DNA from 2 places in the Pseudoalteromonas sp. bablab_jr011 genome. Region 2 is predicted to be linked to the other one. Evidence: predicted binding sites of a transcription regulator. Region 2 holds the regulator's gene; the other holds the start of a gene.
The links. The regulator FliA, encoded in region 2, starts transcription of late flagellar genes. The targets are predictions, from matches to a motif close to CTAAAGNTNNNNNNNNNNNNGCCGATA.

Region 1 (10,999 bases), on a different contig from region 2:
CTCTGGCTATGGTAAAACTTTTTTCCATTTAGATGATAAAAAGCATGGTACAGACGATTTGCAAGATATTGTCTACGGGAAAAAGCACTTACAGAGCTTAGACTGGGTTGATGCTGATAAAATTGGCATTATGGGTGGCAGTTACGGTGGCTTTATGACGGCAGCGGCGCTGGCTTTCGAACCTGAAGAATTTAAAGTAGGTATTAATATTTTTGGCGTAACTAACTGGGTAAGAACATTAAACTCTATACCACCTTGGTGGGAAAGCTTTAAAAAAGCGCTGTACGATGAAATGGGTGACCCTGCAACTGATGGCGAACGCCATCGAGCGATATCTCCCCTCTTCCATGCTAAAAACATTACGAAACCACTGATGGTTATTCAAGGTGCAAACGACCCTCGTGTATTGCAAGTTGAGAGTGATGAGCTTGTTGCCGCAGTAAAAGCGAATGGTGTCCCCGTAGAATACGTGTTGTTCGATGACGAAGGTCATGGTTTTACTAAAAAAGAAAACCGTATCAAAGCATCAAACGCGTACCTTGAGTTTTTAAATACGTACTTGAAAAACTAAATTTTAGAAGCCGGTGTACACCGGCTTCTTTATCAAAACACCTGTATAAACCTCAAATATCCTGCATACAAACTACTGTATAAACTTCGATATAAAACACTGTATATATTATTTCATCCATTTTTAACAAAATATCACACTGCAAAGAAACAAAATAACCAATTGTTTTTAAAGATTTAATTTTTTAAAATTATTAAAAACTGAATAATTGGTTAAAAAAATAGCAAAAAAACACTTGCGCAAAAACACTGTATAAACTACTGTATACACATACTGTATAAACAACCAGTGAGTGAAAGTTATGTTACAGCCAATTACCTTAAGAACCGTTAAAAGCTATCAACAAGATAACGACAAAGCGTCGGTTAATTTAATTCAAATTGAAGACGAAATTTCAGCAACATTTGAGCTATTAAAGGTATTACATCACTATAACAGCCAAAGTGCGTGGACATTGTTAATTGCACCTGATCATGTGCCAAGTAAAGCATTACTCGATTCATGTTCAATCGACACCAGTAAACTGTTAGTGATCAGACAAAAGCACCTTGTGAATCTTGAATATGTGTTAAGTTCGGCGCTGCACAACGGTAACTTTGCCGCAGTGATCACCTGGACAGATATTGTCAGCAACAATCAACTAGATTCTATGACTCTTAATTTAGAACATGCATCTGCAAAGTTTTACTGCTTCACCAAAAGCAACCCATTAAACAATTTAGTACCGCAGCCACAATAGGCTTGCTAAAATAGCAATTTATTGTTTTAGGTAAGTTGTTATGACATCACTCACACACTCCCTTTGTCCTTGTGGCAGCAAACAAGATTTCTCGCTTTGCTGCCAACCTTTGCACGCAGGCGATAGCCAAGCGCAAACGCCGGAACAACTTATGCGTTCTCGCTTTAGTGCTTATGCCTTAAAAGATGCAAAATATGTCTTTACAACATACGCACAAAGCCAACAAACCGCTAACCCTGTTAGCGAAATCAAAGATTTTGCTAATAGCTGTCGTTTTACCAAGCTAAGCGTTTTAGATACTGAATATAACGAGCAAGAAGGTTTTGTAGAATTTAAAGCAAATTACTTTTACCAAAACTTGTATTGTGAGTTACACGAGAAATCGCGTTTTATTAAAGAAGATGGACTATGGCGTTACCTTGATGGTGAAATAACGCCCGTTGCTGATATTAAAATTGGCCGTAATGATGAATGCCCTTGCGGTAGCGGCAAAAAATATAAAAAGTGTCACGCAATTTAAATCACGGCTATTCACTTTTTATATAGCCAATCTAAACCTTGACTAGCCATTGTAGGGAAAGCCGTTGCGTGGTGGGCATGTGATATAAATCAACACACAATAATGTCATTGTATTTCAGACAATAAAAATGGGCCTCAAGGCCCATTCTTAAATTCTATGAATTATAACGACTATTCTTCGTCAAATTCTTGTAACTGGCGTTGTGCTGGACGCGCTAGAATCTCGACATAAAACGATGTAAGCCCTTTTGCTTCAATATCGCTAATGCATTTATTAATTTCCGCCACATGAACGACTTTCGCGTCGTCAGCTGACTCTCCAAATTTACAATCAAATGCCCAGTAATCGGCATCTTCTGGGAGAGTTTTATTACGCTCACGTTTTAAATACTTCTTCACTTCGTGCTTAGCTGCATCAACCATGCGAGGGTATTTAATTTTCTCATGGTTAAGCGTGAATGTTTTCTTCATTATAGTCCTAATAACTTGGTTCAATGATAATGGCATAAAGCCATTTGGGCGCATTATAACAAGCACATAAAAAATTAGCTGTACTTTTTACTGATTTGCACCAATTTACCTATCTTTGTAAGTGTAGCGTACAAGGCGAGTATGACAATTTCAATTAATTAAGCAGTTGCCAATTGCAAAGGCTGATGAATCGCCTCGTCCGTTAAGCTGTCATAAAACGCAGCTGCATCCATTTGCATACGCTCTGTGGGTGCGTTTTTATCGTAATAGCGTTTTCTGACTGCTGGCTCACAGTTATCGATGACTTCTAACGGCACATGATTTTTATCATCGCGGATAGCAAGCGGCTCAGGACTGAGGCAATTACGTAGGCGAATATCTGACAAGCCACCTTCTAAAAGTCGCAGCCCATTATTCTGCCCGATTAACATATCATATTGTTCAGGCGCTAATGGTTGTTTTGGGCCTGCCCCTAACTCATTTCTGAGTACGTGTTCTGAACTCTGAGTATCGGTTAATTCTGTTTTCGGTAAATGAAACTGGCTAAAATCAAGCGCATCATGAGACAGCATCGCCAATAATAAGGCAAACTCACCTTGGCGGTGTTCATGAACACTTTTGTTAAGACGATTATCAAGTTGACTCTCGTTGAGCAACAAACCATCAATTTGCATAGACTTTGGCCGAATAGTTTCAAGATTAACCAGTTATCGGCATTAATCTATTTTTCTTTAGTTTTTTTCTTTACTTAAAGAGCCAGTTTGCTATTATCAGCGCCGTTGCATTGGAGGGGTTCCCGAGCGGCCAAAGGGATCAGACTGTAAATCTGACGGCTCAGCCTTCGCTGGTTCGAATCCAGCTCCCTCCACCACTTTTCTACGCTCAGTTAAGTGGGGCCAAATGCAATAAAAATTAGTGTGGAGGGGTTCCCGAGCGGCCAAAGGGATCAGACTGTAAATCTGACGGCTCAGCCTTCGCTGGTTCGAATCCAGCTCCCTCCACCACTTTCCTTCTCTGCTAATTCACTATTCTATTTTTCATCTTATTATTTACTTCTCTTTTCCTAAATCGTTAAACTAAAAATACAGCTATTTCAATTGAATTATCCTTTTGTTATACTATTCCGTTTAATTAAGTGGTCTATTTTGAGGCAATAAAACCGCGTTGATAACAAGGCAAAAATTTAGTTATTTAGTTATTTAGTTGTTCTCGGCAATTGCTCCTGCATTGCTCTACCTCCTGCATCCATGCAGTCGTAAATCAGACATTTTTAACGCAGGTAGCGACTGGTTTAATCACTCAAAATGATTAAGTATTTTTGCGGATTAGTATTAGAGCCAGCGTAAAAATGGACCATTCACTTTCAGCCAATTGCTTGCTTTTTTATGTTCGGGATAAAACTCACTCACCCGTTGCCAAAATGCCGCACTGTGATCCATATGCTTTAAATGCGCAAGTTCATGAACAACAACATAATCAATAACCCATAGGGGCGCACTGGCTAAGTGCAAATTAAAGGTTAACTCTCTTTGGCGATTACAACTGCCCCATCGCCGCTTGTAATGTTGAATTTTAAGACGTGTTGGTAACGCTTCTCTCATTTGAATACAGTAGTTTTGTATACGCATCTCAAGGTAGGTTTCTAACTTGTCATGTAAAAACTCTTCCATCAATGCAAGATACTTTGCGTCTGTGAGTTTAACGCGCGGTGAAATAGCAAGGGTTAATTCATGAGTATCAGTGTCTTGATACCATTGGCTGCAATTTTCTTGCTTAAATACAAGGGGAATTACCTGATCAAATAGCTTGATTTGCGAATTTTTAATGGGAAATTGACACTGCTCAGCGTGTAATGATTGTTTAGTAACTTGCTCTGCAACCCAATGCTGCTTTGTTTTTAACCACGCTTCAATATCTTTACGCGGGACAAAGTGAGGTGCATACACAGTCAACTGCTGCTCGGCGACTTTAATCGCGACAGTTTTTCTACGTTTACTGCGTTTTAACGTGTACTCAAACAAAATAAGCCAATGTAATTAATAAAATCTTTGTATTATATTTTACCCCGTAAAATACCTGCTAATCTATAAAGATGACTCATAAATAAGTTTTTATTCTTATGCCTGATAAACCGTGTTGTAGCTACATTTCACCAACAGGTAACACGTGTCAAGAAACCGATATGGGTTCTGGGTATTGCTTTTGGCATGATAATAAATTTGATAAATCAGGCTTAGAGCTGACTCAAAAGCTTGAACGATATGCAAAAAAGGGCGGGTTACTTCAGGGTCTGCAATTACAACGTGCAAATTTAGTGGGTCTAAATTTAATAAAGAAAGATGATGAAGAAGGTTATGATCTTTCTTACTGCAATTTTTATCGAGCCAATTTGTCGGGGGCACATCTTTTCAACAATAAAATTGCCAATACATCCTTAATGAAAGCGAACCTTCATAGCGCCAGCTTACACTACTGCGATTTGCGAAATACCAACCTACTTGGGGTTAAACTCAGTGATAGCCGCATTGATAATATTTATTTAGGCGAACAATTACTACAAGAAGCCGAGGCGTTTAAAGCTCGTCGAAATAGGCAATACTCGACTGCGCGCGACTTATTTGAACAATCCGAAGAAATATACAGAAATTTACGTAAAGCGTCTGAACACCAAGGGCTTTTCGAGCTCGCGGGTAACTTTACCTATAAAGAATTAAGAATGCGCCACGCACAGTACCCGAAAGGATCAACGAAACAAATTACTTCCAGCTTTATTGACATGTTATGTGGTTATGGTGAAAAACCTGAAAATGTCATTCGCTTTAGTCTGTCTCTTATCGTTTGTTGCGCAATATGTTACTTTTTATTTGGTGTCAGCTATCAAGATTCATTGCTTAGATTTAGTTTTGATAATTCGTTCGATGATAACGTATCAGCACTTTTAAACAGCATTTACTTTAGCGTTGTTACTTTTACAACGCTAGGCTATGGCGATATTACCCCCATTGGATTATCAAGGCTCATAGCAGCGATTGAAGCATTTTGTGGCAGCTTTTCGCTAGCGCTGTTTGTGGTGGTGTTTGTAAAGCGTATGACACGTTAATGGATTATGTGAGAACCTTGATGCTTTTTAGCCTCGTACATTTTCCGATCAGCACGATTTATAAGCTCCTCAGCACCGACTGTGCTGTCTAAAGGCGCTGAAATAATGCCAAAACTCAAATGTAACGCGGGGTATTTTGCTTCAAAAGCAACGATCAGCTTATTACATATCGCAATGGTGTTTTCTACGTCGCAATCTGGCATGATCAGGCAAAATTCATCTCCCCCATAACGACAGGCAATGTCTATTTCTCTTGTATTCTTTTTAAGATATTTCCCGATGAATTTTAATACCTCGTCACCTTTCAAATGCCCTTGTGTGTCATTCACTGATTTAAAGTTGTCTAAATCAAAATATACAATAGTCAAAGGTAGCTTCTGACGGCGCGCTCTTGCTAATTCTCGCTGAAACAACTCTTGCATTTCTCGGCGATTATACAAATTTGTGAGGGGGTCTAGTTTGGCAAGTTTTTCAAGTTCATGTGTACGCTGCGCCACTTTCTCTTCAAGCCCTTTCGCATACACTTCTGTTCTTCGTTTCGCATTTTCTATTTCGCCAACAAGACTCGCAATGTACGTATCAAACACTAATGTTGTATCAAAATAAATAAGCTTATCAATAATGGTTAATGTTTGATTTAGCTCTGCATGGTCTTTTATGGTGTTTCTTAACACATCAAAAATGAGCTCTTTAAGGGTACATACCGCCGATAAATAAAGTTTGGGCTCTACCCCAATTCGCTTATGTACCATGCCAATACGTAGCCGATTATTAACGTAATCATTTTCATAACAGCCACAAAATAAATCTATAATGTATTGTCTTTGTGCATCTCTTAAACGTGTCAGTGTGTCAGCATCTCCAATAAGTAATGAAATTTCATCGACTTCTGTTTGCTTTTTATAGAACTCATCAACCATTTTCTCAATCGCCGACTCGATAAGTGGTTTATAGTTAATGAGTGATGCTAAGCATTGTGAAGAGAGCCCTAATAAATTCATTCTATGCTGAATTTCAACATCATTTATTTGCATTTGCTCGACGAGTGTCTGCTCAGTCCTGCGCATGGGTAATCTCACACTTAAGTATTTTCTAATTAAATATAGCTAATGAAATAAATCCTACTTAGTCTGTCATATCTTTTTTCTCTAAATCTAGCGCAAATTGTATTAGACTGACATTACTTGCAGTCTGAACGAATTATTATGCTCGCGAAATTTTTTATTACCGATCAAAATCCAAGCTTAATCATAAGTGGGGTGTACAATCCTAGTTTAGTTGTCCTTTCGATTGCTACCGCTATTTTTGCTGCATATTTTTCATTGCATATTATTGATTTAGCCAATAAAACCCGCTTTGAATCATACAGAAAACTAGGCAATGCAACCGGCTCTCTAGTCTTGTCTGGCGGAATTTGGAGTATGCACTTTATTGGTATGCTTGCATTTTCTTTATGCACAACCATTAACTATGATCCTGCTCTGACATTTTTTTCGTTTATTCCTGCTTTTTTAGCCTGCTACACAGGTATGTCACTAATACGCAGTAAAGACATTGCACATATTCCCGCAGGGTTAAAGTTACTCATGAGTTCTGTGTTAGTGGGCGCAGGTATTGGTACCATGCATTACACGGGTATGGCGGCAATGGAAATGAGCCCATTACTTCGTTATGACCCTATGTGGTTTGCTGCATCCATTTTTGTTGCCGTGTTTTTATCATTTATTGGGCTGTATACTCGCTTTCATTTGAACGACCACTTTCAAAATTTAACCGCATTACAAAACCGGATTATTTGCGCCATTATTTTAGGTTTTGCTGTCGCCGGTATGCATTACATGGGCATGGCTGCAACGCGATTTGTCGCGACCTCCCCTTTTTTATCCGATAACACAGACAATACCAATCTTGTTTTTATTGCTGCCATGGTGTCATTTGCTACCGTGTTATTAACCGCTGTCGTTGCGATTATCAATGGTATGGTGCGCTATCGTATGCTGCTTGCTGAAAAATCGGCAGAAGAATCACGACTCGATGCCATTTTAAGTACGGCAATCGATGGTATTGTGACAATTAATTGTCGCGGTATTATTTTAAGCTTTAATAAATCTGCAGAAAGTATCTTTGGCTGGAAACAAGAAGAAGTGCTCGGTCAGAACGTGAAAGTGTTGATGGATGACGACATTGCGGCTCAGCACGATGGTTATTTGCTAAACAGTGGCAACCACGCTCTTAAAAAAGTGATTGGCGTTAACCGCGACGTGTGTGCAAAACACAAGGAAGGTCATTTATTCCCTATTCGCTTAGGTCTTGGTGAAGTGAAACAACCCGATGCAGAAACGTTGTTTGTGGGCTTCATAACCGATTTAACCGAACAACGCGCATTACAACGCAGCCTAGAAGAAAAAGAACAGCAATATCGCACGTTAATGAATAACACGCCTGGCGCTGTATTTCGTTGTTTGCTCGATGACCATTGGAGCATGCTGTTCATTAGTCCCAATGTATTTGATCTAACGGGCTATACTGCCGAAGAATTTACGTCAAAAGCCATCAGTTTTGCTGACATTATAAATAAAGAAGACGAAGCGCATATTAATGAGATCATGACAAAAGCAATCTCTGAAAAAAATCAATATGCACTTGAGTATCGCGTACGCCATCGCAGCGGTAAGGTCGTTTGGGTATTAGATCAAGGTTCTATTAACAAAACGGATGATTCTGAAGTTCAGTGGATTGATGGTGTATTAGTTGATATTACCGCACGCCATATCTATGAAGAATCATTAAAACACGCAAAACAAGAAGCTGAAGCCGCTGCACAAGCTAAACAGGCATTTATGGCAAATATGAGCCATGAAATTCGCACGCCCATGAATGCAATTATCGGGTTCAGCGATATTTTAATGGACAGCCCACTTAATAAAGAACAACAAAAGCACATCGTTACCGTAAATAATGCAGCACGCTCATTATTGCATCTTCTTAACGATGTTTTAGACTCGGCAAAATTAGAAAAAGGCAAACTCGATATTCATCATGAGCACTTTAACTTACAAGCCCTTCTCGATAACATCGTTTCTACCTTTTGGCTTGAAGCAAAGCGCAAAAACCTGTTATTAGATTTAAAAATTGCTGATGATGTCGCACCAATTTATATCGGTGATGACGCGCGTATTCGTCAAGTACTCAATAACTTAATTGGTAATGCGGTTAAGTTTACAGAATCAGGTTCTGTCACGATTAGTGTAAGTAAGACACAAAACAATCAGCTCTTTTTTGAGGTGCAAGACACTGGGATTGGCATTGAAAAACACCGCTTGAAAGCAATTTTCCAACCTTTTGAACAAGCCGATGGAACGATGACGCGTCGCTTTGGCGGCACAGGCTTAGGCACCACCATAAGCAAGCAATTGGTCGAGCTTATGGGAGGCACAATAAGTGCCGTGAGTAATGAAGGCGAAGGCAGTTGTTTTTTCTTTTCTCTTCCTTTGCAAGAAGGCGACATTAATAAAGTAGATAAACTCAGTAATAACCTACTTACATTACCACCTCTTCGAGTCTTAGTGGTTGATGATATTGAACAAAATGTCGAGCTATTAAACATATTACTCTCACAAGCTGGCCACACAGTGTATAAAGCAAAAAATGGGCTAGAGGCTATTGCTGAATTTAAACAACACAGCTTTGATATCATTTTAATGGATATCCACATGCCTGAATGCGATGGTATAACTGCTTGTAAAAAAATTCGTGAATTAGAGCAGCAACAACAATTAAAGAAAACACCTATCATCGCGTTGACCGCCAGCGTGCTTCAACAAGATAAGCTCACAGCTAAGCAAGCAGGTATGAATGGCTTTGCAAACAAACCCGTCGATATACAACAAGTTAATCATGAGATAGCGAAAGTGCTCGGTTTAGAAATTAAGCACATCACAGCTAAGCCTGATAACAAAGCAAAGCAACATATCAATTATGTTAAAGGTATCCAAATGTGGGGTAGCAAAGAAAAGCTTAATACTGAAATACGCTTATTTCTTGCTAATCATCAGCAGAGTATTCTACGTTTAAAAGAGTCAACACTTGATGCATCTGAACAAACGACACTGTTACACACGCTAAAAGGTGTGGCGGGCAATTTGACACTAACGAAATTACTGTATTTATTGTCGCAGGCCGAAAAAGAACAGGGTAAAGAAGACTTTTCTAAATTAATAACTGCGTGCTATCAAGAGTGGCAAGCACTGGTTACTTTACTCGAGGAGCAAGAGCAGGTTAATACTGATAAAACACCTTCGCAAGCGGTATCGATAAGCGTATTTTTAAATCACATCGAGGCACTACAAAATCAAGCCGAGCATGCTGAAATAGATGATGAACTACTGAGTGATGTCCAAAACAATGCCCCTGTCGAGTATAAAGACGCAGTCGCAGAGATAGTTGGACATTTTGATAACTTTGACTTTGATGCAGCAAGTACTGCATTAGCCAATTTAAAGCACCGCATTGCAGCTGATTAAGGAGCAGTCATGAGTCAAATTACTGATCGAGCAAGAATTCTTGTCGTTGATGATGAGCCCGCAAATCTTAAGGTCATGCGTGAAGTTCTTGCAAATGACTATCGGTTATCATTTGCTAAATCGGGTGATTTAGCTCTGCAGCTCATTGAAAATGAACCTCCAAAACTAATTTTACTGGATGTCATGATGCCAGATATGAATGGCTTCGAGGTATGTAAAATTTTAAAAGCGAACCCTGAAACAGCTCATATTCCCGTGATATTTGTCACGGCACTGTCCCATGAACAAGATGAGTCCGAAGGCTTTTCACTTGGTGCTGTTGATTATATAACCAAACCCATCAGCCCTGCTATTGTGCGAGCCCGAGTGAAAACACATTTATCGCTAGTGCAGGCCGAGCAATTACAATTAGCCCATATCGATTTAATTAATCGCTTAGGCCGAGCGGCAGAATATAAAGACACAGATACAGGTGAGCATATCGCCCGTATGAGTCGCTACAGCAAAGTACTCGCGTTAGCTTATGGTATGACTGAATACCAAGCTGAACAGTTGAAACAAGCCGCCCCTATGCATGATGTTGGCAAAATAGGCATACCTGATTCGGTACTTTTAAAACCCGGCCGTTTAGATGCCAACGAGTTTGAGCATATGAAGCAACATGCTGTCATTGGTGCAAAAATACTCGAAAATTCAAGCTCTCCCCTATTACAGCTCGCTCATAAGCTTGCACTGGAGCATCATGAAAAGTGGGATGGTACGGGTTACCCTCTTGGTTTAAAAGGAGAAGAGATCAGCATTGAAGGTCGTATCGTCAGTATTGCTGATGTATTTGATGCACTCACCTCTGTGCGCCCATACAAAGATGCGTGGCCAGTTGAAAAAGCAGTAGAGCTGCTACAAGCCGAATCAGGCAAACACTTTGATCCCCAACTCGTCGGTTTATTCATTGGCCAAATCGACGCAATTATCGAGATTAAAAACACTTACTCTCGCTAGTTTATACCCATTAAAAGGGGCCTTACTCAAGGCCCTTTTTAATTTGCTCATAATCATGAGAGGTAATTTCATGACT
Region 2 (10,999 bases):
AAGGCGGAAAAAACACCCAGTGACTAATTTTCAGCGTTTTAGTAAACACACTGCCTGGTGTTTGCAGCATGACCGCACCTAAAGTTCCGCCAAGTACAATAATTAAGGCAGGACCATTGAACAAAGCACTAACAACCCCTCCCTCAAGCGCGTAGCCGAAGGTTATGGCACAAATAGCAATGATTAATCCAAGAAAAGACAGCTTATCCACAGCCAGTCTCACGTATTAAGCGTGTAGCAACATCATTAAGAGCTAGGTTTTCACTGGCTAAACCCGCATTAGCGACAGCCTGTGGCATACCATAAACCACACTGGTTTTTTCATCTTGTGCCCAAATAGTGGCTCCCACTTGCTTCAGCATGCGAGCACCATCACGACCATCAGCCCCCATACCAGTCAGCACCACCGCTAATACATCACCACCAAATGCTTTTGCAGCACTGGCAAATGTCACATCGACACTGGGTTTATAGGTAATACGCGGACTGTCATCTTCAAACACACGCAGTGTGCGTGCAGAGCCACGTCCCTCTATCAGCATTTGCTGACCACCCGGTGCTAAATACGCAGTGCCAGGCATCAGTCTGTCACCCTGCTGTGCTTCTTTCACATTGATTTTACACAGGCCATTTAAACGTGCAGCAAACGCTGGCGTGAATGCAGCCGGCATATGTTGAATAAGTAATATGGGGTGCGGAAAATTAGCAGGTAGTTGCGTTAATATTGTTTGCAGCGCAACGGGGCCACCTGTCGAGGTGCCAATTGCAACAACTTGGTACTGTTTCCCTGACGCTCTAACATTACTCGACGGCGAAGGCGCTGCGGGAGTTGAACGGCTAAAACTACGATCTGGCTGAACAATGCCGCCGCTTCGCGTGCTAGTTGCAGGTGTCGGGGACGCCGGACGAGGTGAAGTCAAAGGACGTGTAAAACGAGAAATACGGCGACGCCCTATTTCCTTTACTTTATTTTGTAGTAAGGCAATCGCTTCTTCATTGTTTCTTGCAATGTCTTCAAACTTTTTAGGCAAGAAATCAAGCGCCCCCGCGTCCAGTGCATCTAGCGTGGCTGTTGCACCATCTCGGGTTAACGAAGAAAACATTAATATTGGCGTAGGCGTTGCTGCCATAATTTCTTTAACAGCACTAATGCCGTCAAGTACCGGCATTTCAACATCCATTGTAATAACGTCTGGTTTTAGCTCACGCGCTTTATCAACTGCTTCGCGGCCATTTACAGCAAACCCTATTACCTGAATGTCGCTGTCTTGCTCTAATATTTCGCTTACTCTGCGACGAAAAAAGCTTGAATCATCAACAACTAATACTTTGACTGCCATTAGCACTCTCTTGTTATTTATGCCATAAAGTGCAGCATATTAGCTGCACTTTAAAATTATTGAGCCTAACTATTATTAGCCAACGTAATGTTTTAGCATACTTGGTACATCTAAAATCAGTGCAATGCCACCATCAGAAGTGATTGTTGCGCCTGCCATACCTGGTGTACCTTGCAGTAAAGCATCGAGAGGTTTTATCACCACCTCTTCTTGACCAATTAACGAGTCAACGACAAAGCCCACTTGCTTAGTACCAATCTGTACGATAACCACATGACCTTCTGCTTTACGCTCTTGGCGATTGGCTCCTTTCACTAACCAATGTTGTAAATAAAATAATGGAATCGCTTTTTTACGGACAATAATTGTCAGTTGCCCATCGACAACGTTGGTCTTTGTTAAATCAAGATGGAAAATTTCACTCACCCCAGCCAGTGGTAAAGCAAAAGTTTGCTCACCCACAATAACCATCAGAGTCGGCAAGATTGCCAGTGTTAAAGGTACTTTGATCTCAAGTATGGTTCCAACACCTAGCTCAGATTGAATGTTCACAGAGCCATTTAGTTGGGTGATTTTGGTTTTCACCACATCCATACCCACACCACGACCTGAAATATCTGAGATTTCCTCTTTGGTTGAAAAACCTGGTGCAAATATTAAATTATACGCTTCAGTGTCCGATAAACGACTCGCTTGGTCGTGATCGATAACCCCTTTGTTTATTGCTATTTTTTTCAGCTTCTCAGGATCCATACCTGCACCATCATCACGAATGGTGAGCAGGATATGATCGCCTTCTTGCGATGCTGAAAGCGTAACTGTCCCTGTACGAGGCTTACCGGCCGCTTCGCGCACCGCAGGCATCTCTATACCATGGTCAACAGAGTTACGCACTAAGTGAACAAGTGGATCAGCGAGGGCTTCAACTAAGTTTTTATCTAAGTCGGTTTCTTCACCGACCAATAGCAAGTTGATATCTTTTTTCAAGCTGCGTGCTAAATCACGAACAACACGCGGGAAACGACCAAATACTTTCTTAATTGGCTGCATGCGGGTTTTCATTACCGCACCCTGCAAGTCTGCCGTGACGACATCTAGGTTCGAAATGGCTTTCCCCATCGCCTCACTGTTGGTGTTATTTGCAAGGCTCACTAAGCGATTGCGCACCAACACCAACTCACCAACCATGTTCATAATTTGGTCTAACCGTTTGGTGTCAACACGCACGGTTGTTTCAGCTTGGGGAGGCGGCGCTTTTTTCGCCGCAGCAGCAGCCTGTTTCTCGGGCGCTTTTTCAGTTGGCGCAGGCTTACTCGTTGCAGGTTGTGGCGCAGATTTAGCAGGCTCAACCTTTGCAGCCACTGGGGCCGCAGGTTTTGTTGGCTCAACTTTGGTTGTTTCTGGCGTTTGCGGCTTATCTGTCTCTAATGATTGCGGCGCACTGCCTTTGCCATGTAATTCATCAAGTAATGCTTCAAACTCATCATCACTAATTTCATCATCAGAGCCTTCATTACTGACTGCAGGGGTGCTTTGCTCGACCACAGCGCTTGGCTCAGCGGGAGCTTGGCTGGTAATTTTGTCGGCTTTTACTTCACCAAAACTGCCAACGCCGTGAAGCTCATCTAATAAGCTGTCAAACTCATCATCGGTAATATCATCGCTGTCACTGCTCATGGTGTCTGATGTGATTGATGCAGGCCCTTGGCCTTTACCGTGCAACTCATCGAGCAAGCTTTCGAATTCATCTTCAGTAATTTCATCTATGTTTTGTGGTTGAGCTTGGGTATCACCCAATCCCCCATCAAATAACATATCAAATGCAAACGGATCGTCGTCATCAATATTACTAGAGACATCAGCAGTAACTTCGGGTGTATCAACAACCGGTTCAGGCTCAACAGTGACTTCTTCTGCTACTTCGTCTGTTACGGTTGTGTCTTCACCAGCGAGCTCTTCTGCTGTTGGTGGTTGACTTAATTTATGTAGGACGTCTAAGAGGGCTTGATCTGCTGGCTCTGGTTGTTCACGATTTTGAATTGTCGCGAACATTTCATTGATTGTATCGAGGGCTTGTAAAATAACATCCATAAGTTCTGGAGTTACACTGCGCACGCCTTGGCGCAACAAATCAAACACATTTTCAGCACCATGACACGCATCAACAAGCTCAGTCATGCTTAAAAAGCCTGCGCCACCTTTTACGGTGTGAAAGCCTCTAAAAATAGCGTTTAGTAAGTCTTTATCATCTGGATTATTTTCAAGCTCGACCAATTGCTCCGACAAAAGCTCTAAAATTTCCCCTGCTTCAACAAGGAAATCCTGTAAAATATCTTCATCGACTTCAAAGCTCATGCAGCTACTCTCCTCTTAGAAGCCCAGACTTGATAATAGGTCATCAACTTCATCTTGTCCTGAAACAACATCATCGCGTGACTCTTTATCAATAATTGGCCCTTCTGGACCTGCCAGCGTATCGCTTTGTGCAGGTGCTTTGTCTATGGCCTGTTTTTCTTGTTTTATTTGACCATCGTCTTGACTGCCGAATACAGTTAAGAGATTGATTAAACTGTCTTCTACTTCGCGCACTAATTCGATAACACGGCGTATTACCTGCCCCGTCAAGTCTTGATAATCTTGCGCCATTAGCACGTTGGTCATCAAGCCTTGTAACTCATCTGTTTTGGTGTGCGAGTTATTCATGAACTTATCTAAGCTGTGGCATAACGTTTTAAATTCACCGAGTTCAATTTCTCGATTCATTAAACGATCCCACGTTGGTTTAATCGTGGCAATTTCATCAGCGAGCTGTTGTGCTATAGGCAAACTCGCTTCCACGGCATCCATCGTTTTATTGGCCGCGCTTTCAGTCATTTCCATAACATAATTCAAGCGCTGCTTTGCATCTGGGATTGCTTCTGTTGTTAAATCTGTGAGTCGAGTATCAAGATCGAAGTTTTTTAGTGCTTCATGAAGTTGTCGTGTCAATTTACCGACTTCAGCAAACAACTCTGATTGTTCTTTTGATGCTGTTTCAAGTATCAGCTTATCAGCTTTCTCTTGTTCACCATTTTCAAGATACTCAACAAGTTGACGAGCTTGCTCTAAACTTATTTGAGGCGCAGCAAGTGCTGACATAAGCCTCTCCCCTTAGATTAACCTAAACGTTCAAACACTTTTTCCAATTTGGTTTTCAGTGTCGCAGCAGTGAATGGTTTGACGATATAGCCATTAACACCCGCTTGAGCAGCAGCAACAATTTGTTCTTTTTTCGCTTCAGCTGTCACCATTAACACGGGGATATGTTTAAGGCTATCATCAGCACGAATTGCGCGTAATAGATCAATACCTTGCATTCCAGGCATATTCCAATCTGTTACAACAAAATCAAACTCTTGATTTTGCAACATCGGCAATGCTGTTGAACCATCATCAGCTTCCTGCACATTGGTAAAACCTAAATCCCTTAACAGGTTTTTAATGATACGTCTCATTGTAGAAAAATCATCAACAACAAGAATTTTCATGTTTTTATCCAAAACATCCTCCGGTGAGGTTTGAACCTTATTTACTTACTACTAATTAATCCAGTCATTGATTTTTGCTTTGAGCTTAATCATCGCCTGACCATGTATTTGACTCACACGCGATTCGCTAACATCGAGTATGTGCCCTATTTCTTTTAAGTTCATTTCATCGTTGTAATACAAAGACAAAACGAGTGCATCTCTTTCTGGTAACGATTGGATAGCCGTCAATAGAGACTGGTTAAACCGTTCATTTTTAACATTATTAAACGGTTTGTCTAGTGCTAAATCATGCCCCATAGGTGTGATGACGTCTTCATCAACGCCTAAATCCTCTATACCCAGTACCTTACTGGAATTTACATCATGTAGAATATGATGGTACTCATCCAGTGTAATATCAAGTTTTTCAGCAACTTCTGTGTCTTTTGGCTCGCGGTTTAAAATACTCTCTAAATCCGAAATCGTTTCAGCGACAAGGCGTGCATTACGGTGAACTGAACGGGGAGCCCAATCACCTCGACGGATTTCATCGAGCATAGCCCCTCGAATTCGAATACCCGCAAATGTTTCAAAACTGGCCCCTTTACTCGCATCAAAATTTTTCGACGCTTCTATAAGGCCAATCATACCTGACTGAATCAAATCATCGAGTTGCACACTGGCAGGTAAACGAGCAATTAGATGACACGCTACTTTTTTGACTAAAGAGGCATGTTTTTCAACAATCGCATTTAAATTCTGTGCTGATTGATATCCCATCGCTTTATTCACCGATGTTGTCATAGTTAACCGTTTACTAGTTTTTCAATAAAAAATTCTAAATGACCTGACGGTTGATTTGGAATTGGCCACTTAACTGCTTTCGTTGCTAATGTTTTAAATGCCACAGCGGCTGGTGAGTTTGGAAATAACTCCACAATCACTTTTTGGCGGCGGGTCGATTTGCGCATATTCTCGTCATACGGAATGGTTGCGACAAGTTCCATAGACACATCTAAGAATCGATCCGTTACTTTTGAGAGTTTAGCAAATAATTCTTGCCCTTCACGCATACTGCGCACCATATTGGCAACTATTTTAAATTTGTAAACGCCATGCTCACGACTTAACACTTTAATTAGGGCGTAAGCGTCGGTAATTGAGGTAGGTTCATCACATACAACAACAACAACATCTTGCGCTGCACGCGAAAAGCTTAATACCATGTCTGAAATACCCGCAGCGGTATCGACAATTAAAATATCAAACTCAGTATTTAGCTCGCTAAATGCGCGGATAAGCCCCGCATGTTCTGACGGTGTTAACTCAACCATACTTTGCGAGCCCGAAGTCGCTGGCACAATTTTTATACCTGCTGGGCCTTCGACAAGAATTTCATCCAGTTCACACTCACCAGATAAAACATGAGATAAGTTTCTCTCGACACGTAAACCAAGCATTACGTCACAATTTGCCAACCCTAAATCGGCATCTAATACTAATACACGATTTCCCAGCTGACCTAATGCGATCGCGGTATTGAGTGACACATTCGTTTTACCCACACCACCTTTGCCGCCAGTGACAGCGATAACTTTAACGCCACTATTATTATTTTGATTCATTTTGCGCAGGCCGCTTGCTTGATCTAATACTGTGTTAATCATACATCCCTACTGTGTTCGACGCTACTGCTTGACGTCGTGAATGTTGTGCTTTTGCTCGTTTTAAATATAATTGCTCAGCTTTTTTTACTAGTTTTTCTGCATTCGCAACGCGAATATCTTCAGGAACACGCTGACCATTAGTAAGATACCCTATTGGCAAGCGATTTTGAATCGCAATACTAATAATCTCACCTAAACTAAGTGATTCATCTAACTTAGTGAAGATACAACCACTTAGTTGCACTTTTTTAAAGTGGCGAACGGTTTCTTGTAGCACGTTAATTTGCGCTGTTGCACTTAACACTAAATAACTGCGAATGTCGACACGCTGATTGCGCATTAATGTATTAAGTTGCTCAGTTAAGCGTAAGTCGCGTTGACTCATACCCGCAGTGTCTATTAATACTAGACGCTTATTGCGTAAATGGTATAACACTTCAGCTAATTCATTTGCGTCTTTAACTTGTTTCACACCACAGCCAATAATGCGGCCATAAGTGGCTAGCTGCTCATACGCACCAATACGGTAAGTGTCTGTTGTAATAAGCGCGACTTTATCTGCACCATATTTTTGTGCTCCAAGGGCTGCCAATTTCGCCACGGTGGTGGTTTTGCCCACCCCCGTAGGACCCACTAAAGCGTACACACCGCCTTGACGTAAAATTTCATTATTTGTTGTATGCATTTGGTTTTCAACCATTTGCAATAAGGCTTGCCACGCTTGTTGACGCGAAACGTCATCAGGAATAAAACACGCCATTTGCTCCGCAACATCACGCTCAATGCCCATACCGGCTAGGCGATCAATCATACAAGCACGGGTCGGATCACGACGCGCCATGTCTTGCTGCATCAAACCAGACACTTGATGTTCAAGTAATTGACGAATGGCATTCATTTCTTCACGCATCGTCGCCATTTCTGAGTGGTTTGCGGGTGCGGCCGTTTTGTGTTCTGCTGGTGAATCTAAATCGTCGAAGCCTGTGTCTAAATCATCATCAAAACCTAGGCTATGTGCTTGTGTTTGCACTCGCGGTGCTGCTTGCTCTTGATAGCGAGGTTTTGCTGAATATTGCGGCTGCTCTTGCGGCGCAAAACTGTGTGTTTTTGGCTGATAATGTTCACTCGTTTCAATACCAGAATGATTAAACATTGAAGCAAGCTCTGGCGAACGAGGGCGTGGGGCTTGACGCTCTAGTAACGCTTGTAGGCTGTCTGCAACTTGGGCTTGTGGCTCAGGTTTAGCGCGCATAGGTTCTGGTTTTACGAAATTATGCGACTGTTGTGGCGCTGTGTGTGCAGGCACCGGTTTCGCTTCGGCTTTTGGGGCTGCTTTGTCATAATCAACAGCGGCGACAATTTCAACACCATTCGCTAACTTTTTGTTAGACATAATAACCGTATCAACACCTAATTCATCTTTCACTTCTTTTAGTGCGGTGCGCATATCTTTAGCAAAAAAACGTTTAATTTTCATGGTACAACCCCTTTACTATCCTATTGTTGGCCTACTGAGCTGACAATCTTAATCTGTCTTTCGTCTGGTACCTCTTGGTAAGACATTACCCTTAAACCTGGGATGGTGTACTTAACAAAACGAGATAACACAGTGCGTAACATTCCTGACGTTAGTAATATCGAAGGTTCACCGGCCATTTCTTGGTTTTGATGCGCTTCATTTAATGATTGCTGAAGTCGCTCTGCAAGTCCTGGCTCTATTCCGGCACCTTCGTCACCTGCATTTTGAAGTGACTGATGCAACATCTGTTCCAACTCAGGCGCCAAGGTTATGACAGGGATTTCAGATGACATACCAACCGCATCTTGAACAATCAATCTGCGCAGTGAAATTCGCACTGCAGCCGTTAGTACATCTGGGTCTTGGCTACGTGGGCCATATTCAACAAGGGTCTGAACAATTGAACGCATATCACGAATTGCGACCCCTTCGTTAAGTAAGTTTTGCAGCACTTTTACAACCGTGGTCAATGGTAATACGTCAGGAACCAGTCCCTCGACAAGACGAGGATGACTTTTCGCTAACATATCAAGTAGGTTCTGTACTTCTTCATGACCTAATAGTAATGCTGCGCTGTTTGTTAATAGCTGACTAATATGGGTTGCCACGACAGTAGCTCCATCAACCACGGTGTAACCCAATGATTGGGCTTCATCTTTCTGGTCTGGCTTAATCCATACCGCATCGAGTCCAAAAGCAGGATCTTTTGTTTCAACACCTTTGATTGGGCCAAATACTTGCCCTGGGTTTATGGCAAGTTCATCACCATGCTTAAGCTCACCTTCACCACTGGATACACCCATCATTGTGATACGGTAGGCGTTAGGGTCTAACTCTAAGTTGTCACGGATATGCACAGGCGGTACCAAGAAACCGAGTTCTTGCGAGAGTTTCTTACGCACACCTTTAATACGGTTAAGTAGCTCTCCCCCTTGCGACTGATCAACCAGTGGAATTAAGCGATAACCGACTTCTAAACCAATCACATCTACTTGCTGTACATCGTCCCAACCCAATTCTTTTTGCTCTTGCTTGTTAGCAACACCGGTGCCTGGCACACCCCCATTTGCTTCCAATTCAGCTTTTTCTGCTTCTGCTTTAATTTTTTGTTGTTGGGTAAAGTAAGCAAGGTAACCTAACAATGCGCCCAAGCTTAAAAATGCAAGATGAGGCATGCCTGGCACGAGGCCCATGGTGATCAAAATACCTGAAGCGATAAATAACGACTTTTCATTGCCTAGCTGCGACTTAAACTGATCGCCCATGTTATGCGACTCATTTTGACGCGTTACAACAATCGCAGTACCAATTGAAAGAAGTAATGAAGGTAATTGCGCAACGAGACCATCACCAATGGTTAATAAAGTATATACTTCCATTGCACGGCTGAAGCTTAAGTCATGTTGAATCATGCCGACAAATAAACCACCCACGATATTAATCACAAGGATCACAATACCGGCAATAGCATCACCTTTTACGAATTTACTGGCACCGTCCATTGAGCCATAAAAGTCGGCTTCACGCGTTACTTCTTCACGGCGTTCACGAGCTTGCTCTGCACTAATAAAACCTGCGTTTAAGTCAGCATCAATCGCCATTTGTTTACCTGGCATAGCGTCAAGTGTAAAACGCGCTGACACCTCTGAAATACGCCCTGCACCTTTGGTGATAACCACAAAGTTGATAATAATGAGAATAAGGAACACAACAAGACCAACGGCATAGTTACCGCCGATAACCACCGAGCCGAACGCTTCAATTACTTTACCAGCAGCATCCCCGCCATTATGACCTTCAAGGAGTACCACCCGAGTACTGGCAACATTCAATGCAAGACGCATAATTGTGGCTATTAGCAGCACGGCCGGAAACATACCAAACTCAAGGGGCTTCATGGTGTAAACCGTAACGAGTAACACCACCAGCGCAAGCGCGATATTAAACGAAAAAAGAATATCTAAAAGAAAAGGAGGCAGAGGTAAAATAACCATGCCAAGGGCTGCAAGCACCAGTAATGGTGTTCCAAGCCCCTTCGCATACTCTTTTTTATCTTTATTAAGTTGTTGTAATACCGCTTTAAATTCCATAATTCAACAATTTCAAAAAATTGACACTACACGGAATTTGCAATAACTATTCCAAGTTATTAAACGGCTAATTAATATTTATAAGCCTCTGGGATAGGGAGCTTTTTATTAAGTGGAACAGGACGTTTACCACGCCCTTTTTGGAAGCGTTTTAATTGAAATACATAGGCAAGCACTTGCGCTACTGCGGTAAACAGTTGATCAGGTATTTGCTGGCCCACCTCGGTGGTGTGATAAAGCGCACGGGTAAGCATGGGTGATTCAACAATAGGCACATCGTTACCCTTACCCACTTTACGAATTTGCATAGCAAGCTCATCGACCCCTTTAGCAAGTACAATTGGCGCACCTGCTTTGGCGGTATCGTACTTTAGGGCAACCGAATAGTGAGTCGGGTTGGTCACGATAACATCGGCATCTGGCACGTCTTGCATCATACGCCTTTGCGACATTTCACGCTGAGTACGACGAATACGGGCTTTAATTTGTGGATCACCCTCTGAGTTCTTATATTCGTCTTTTACCTCTTGCAAGGTCATTTTAAGCTCTTTGTGATGCTTGTGGCTTTGATAAGGCGCATCTATCGCTGCAATAATAATTAGCGTGCAAGTCAGGCCTAAAAACATCCAAGCTAGAATCTCAAGGGCATGAATGAAATTCCCCGGCGCACTTTCAATACTTAGATGTAATATTTCATCAAAAAAGGTATTAATTAAAAATACTGCAAAGCCTGCAACCACCGCAAACTTCAATATCGACTTAACCAGCTCAACGCCTGCTTGGGGACCAAGCATACGTTTAATCCCTTTAGCCGGTGACATTTTGCTGGCTTTAGGCGCTGCAGCTTGCCAACTAAAGTTAAAGCCGCCCAGTA

Region 1: a site for FliA is predicted at 3,010-3,036, ahead of JIG41_RS18805 (VC2046/SO_2500 family protein). Genes of this name have one in related genera too.

The regions. Positions count from the first base shown of each region.
Region 1 is NZ_JACDWU010000302.1:17,150-28,148, reverse strand. Features, by position in the region: gene JIG41_RS18825 (S9 family peptidase) at 1-571, shown strand, start outside; gene JIG41_RS18820 (SulA-like leucine-rich domain-containing protein) at 873-1,310, shown strand; gene JIG41_RS18815 (YchJ family protein) at 1,351-1,830, shown strand; gene JIG41_RS18810 (DUF6172 family protein) at 2,002-2,301, opposite strand; gene JIG41_RS18805 (VC2046/SO_2500 family protein) at 2,460-2,975, opposite strand; tRNA gene JIG41_RS18800 (tRNA-Tyr) at 3,088-3,172, shown strand; tRNA gene JIG41_RS18795 (tRNA-Tyr) at 3,221-3,305, shown strand; gene JIG41_RS18790 (M48 family metallopeptidase) at 3,633-4,322, opposite strand; gene JIG41_RS18785 (ion channel) at 4,421-5,401, shown strand; gene JIG41_RS18780 (GGDEF domain-containing protein) at 5,398-6,468, opposite strand; gene JIG41_RS18775 (PAS domain S-box protein) at 6,607-9,924, shown strand; gene JIG41_RS18770 (two-component system response regulator) at 9,934-10,923, shown strand; gene JIG41_RS18765 (VOC family protein) at 10,946-10,999, opposite strand, start outside.
Region 2 is NZ_JACDWU010000020.1:4,317-15,315, forward strand. Features, by position in the region: gene JIG41_RS00485 (flagellar motor protein) at 1-211, opposite strand, end outside; gene JIG41_RS00490 (chemotaxis response regulator protein-glutamate methylesterase) at 204-1,340, opposite strand; gene JIG41_RS00495 (chemotaxis protein CheA) at 1,416-3,695, opposite strand; gene JIG41_RS00500 (protein phosphatase CheZ) at 3,711-4,478, opposite strand; gene cheY (chemotaxis response regulator CheY) at 4,496-4,879, opposite strand; gene JIG41_RS00510 (RNA polymerase sigma factor FliA) at 4,919-5,629, opposite strand; gene JIG41_RS00515 (MinD/ParA family protein) at 5,656-6,516, opposite strand; gene flhF (flagellar biosynthesis protein FlhF) at 6,509-7,993, opposite strand; gene flhA (flagellar biosynthesis protein FlhA) at 8,014-10,125, opposite strand; gene flhB (flagellar biosynthesis protein FlhB) at 10,197-10,999, opposite strand, start outside.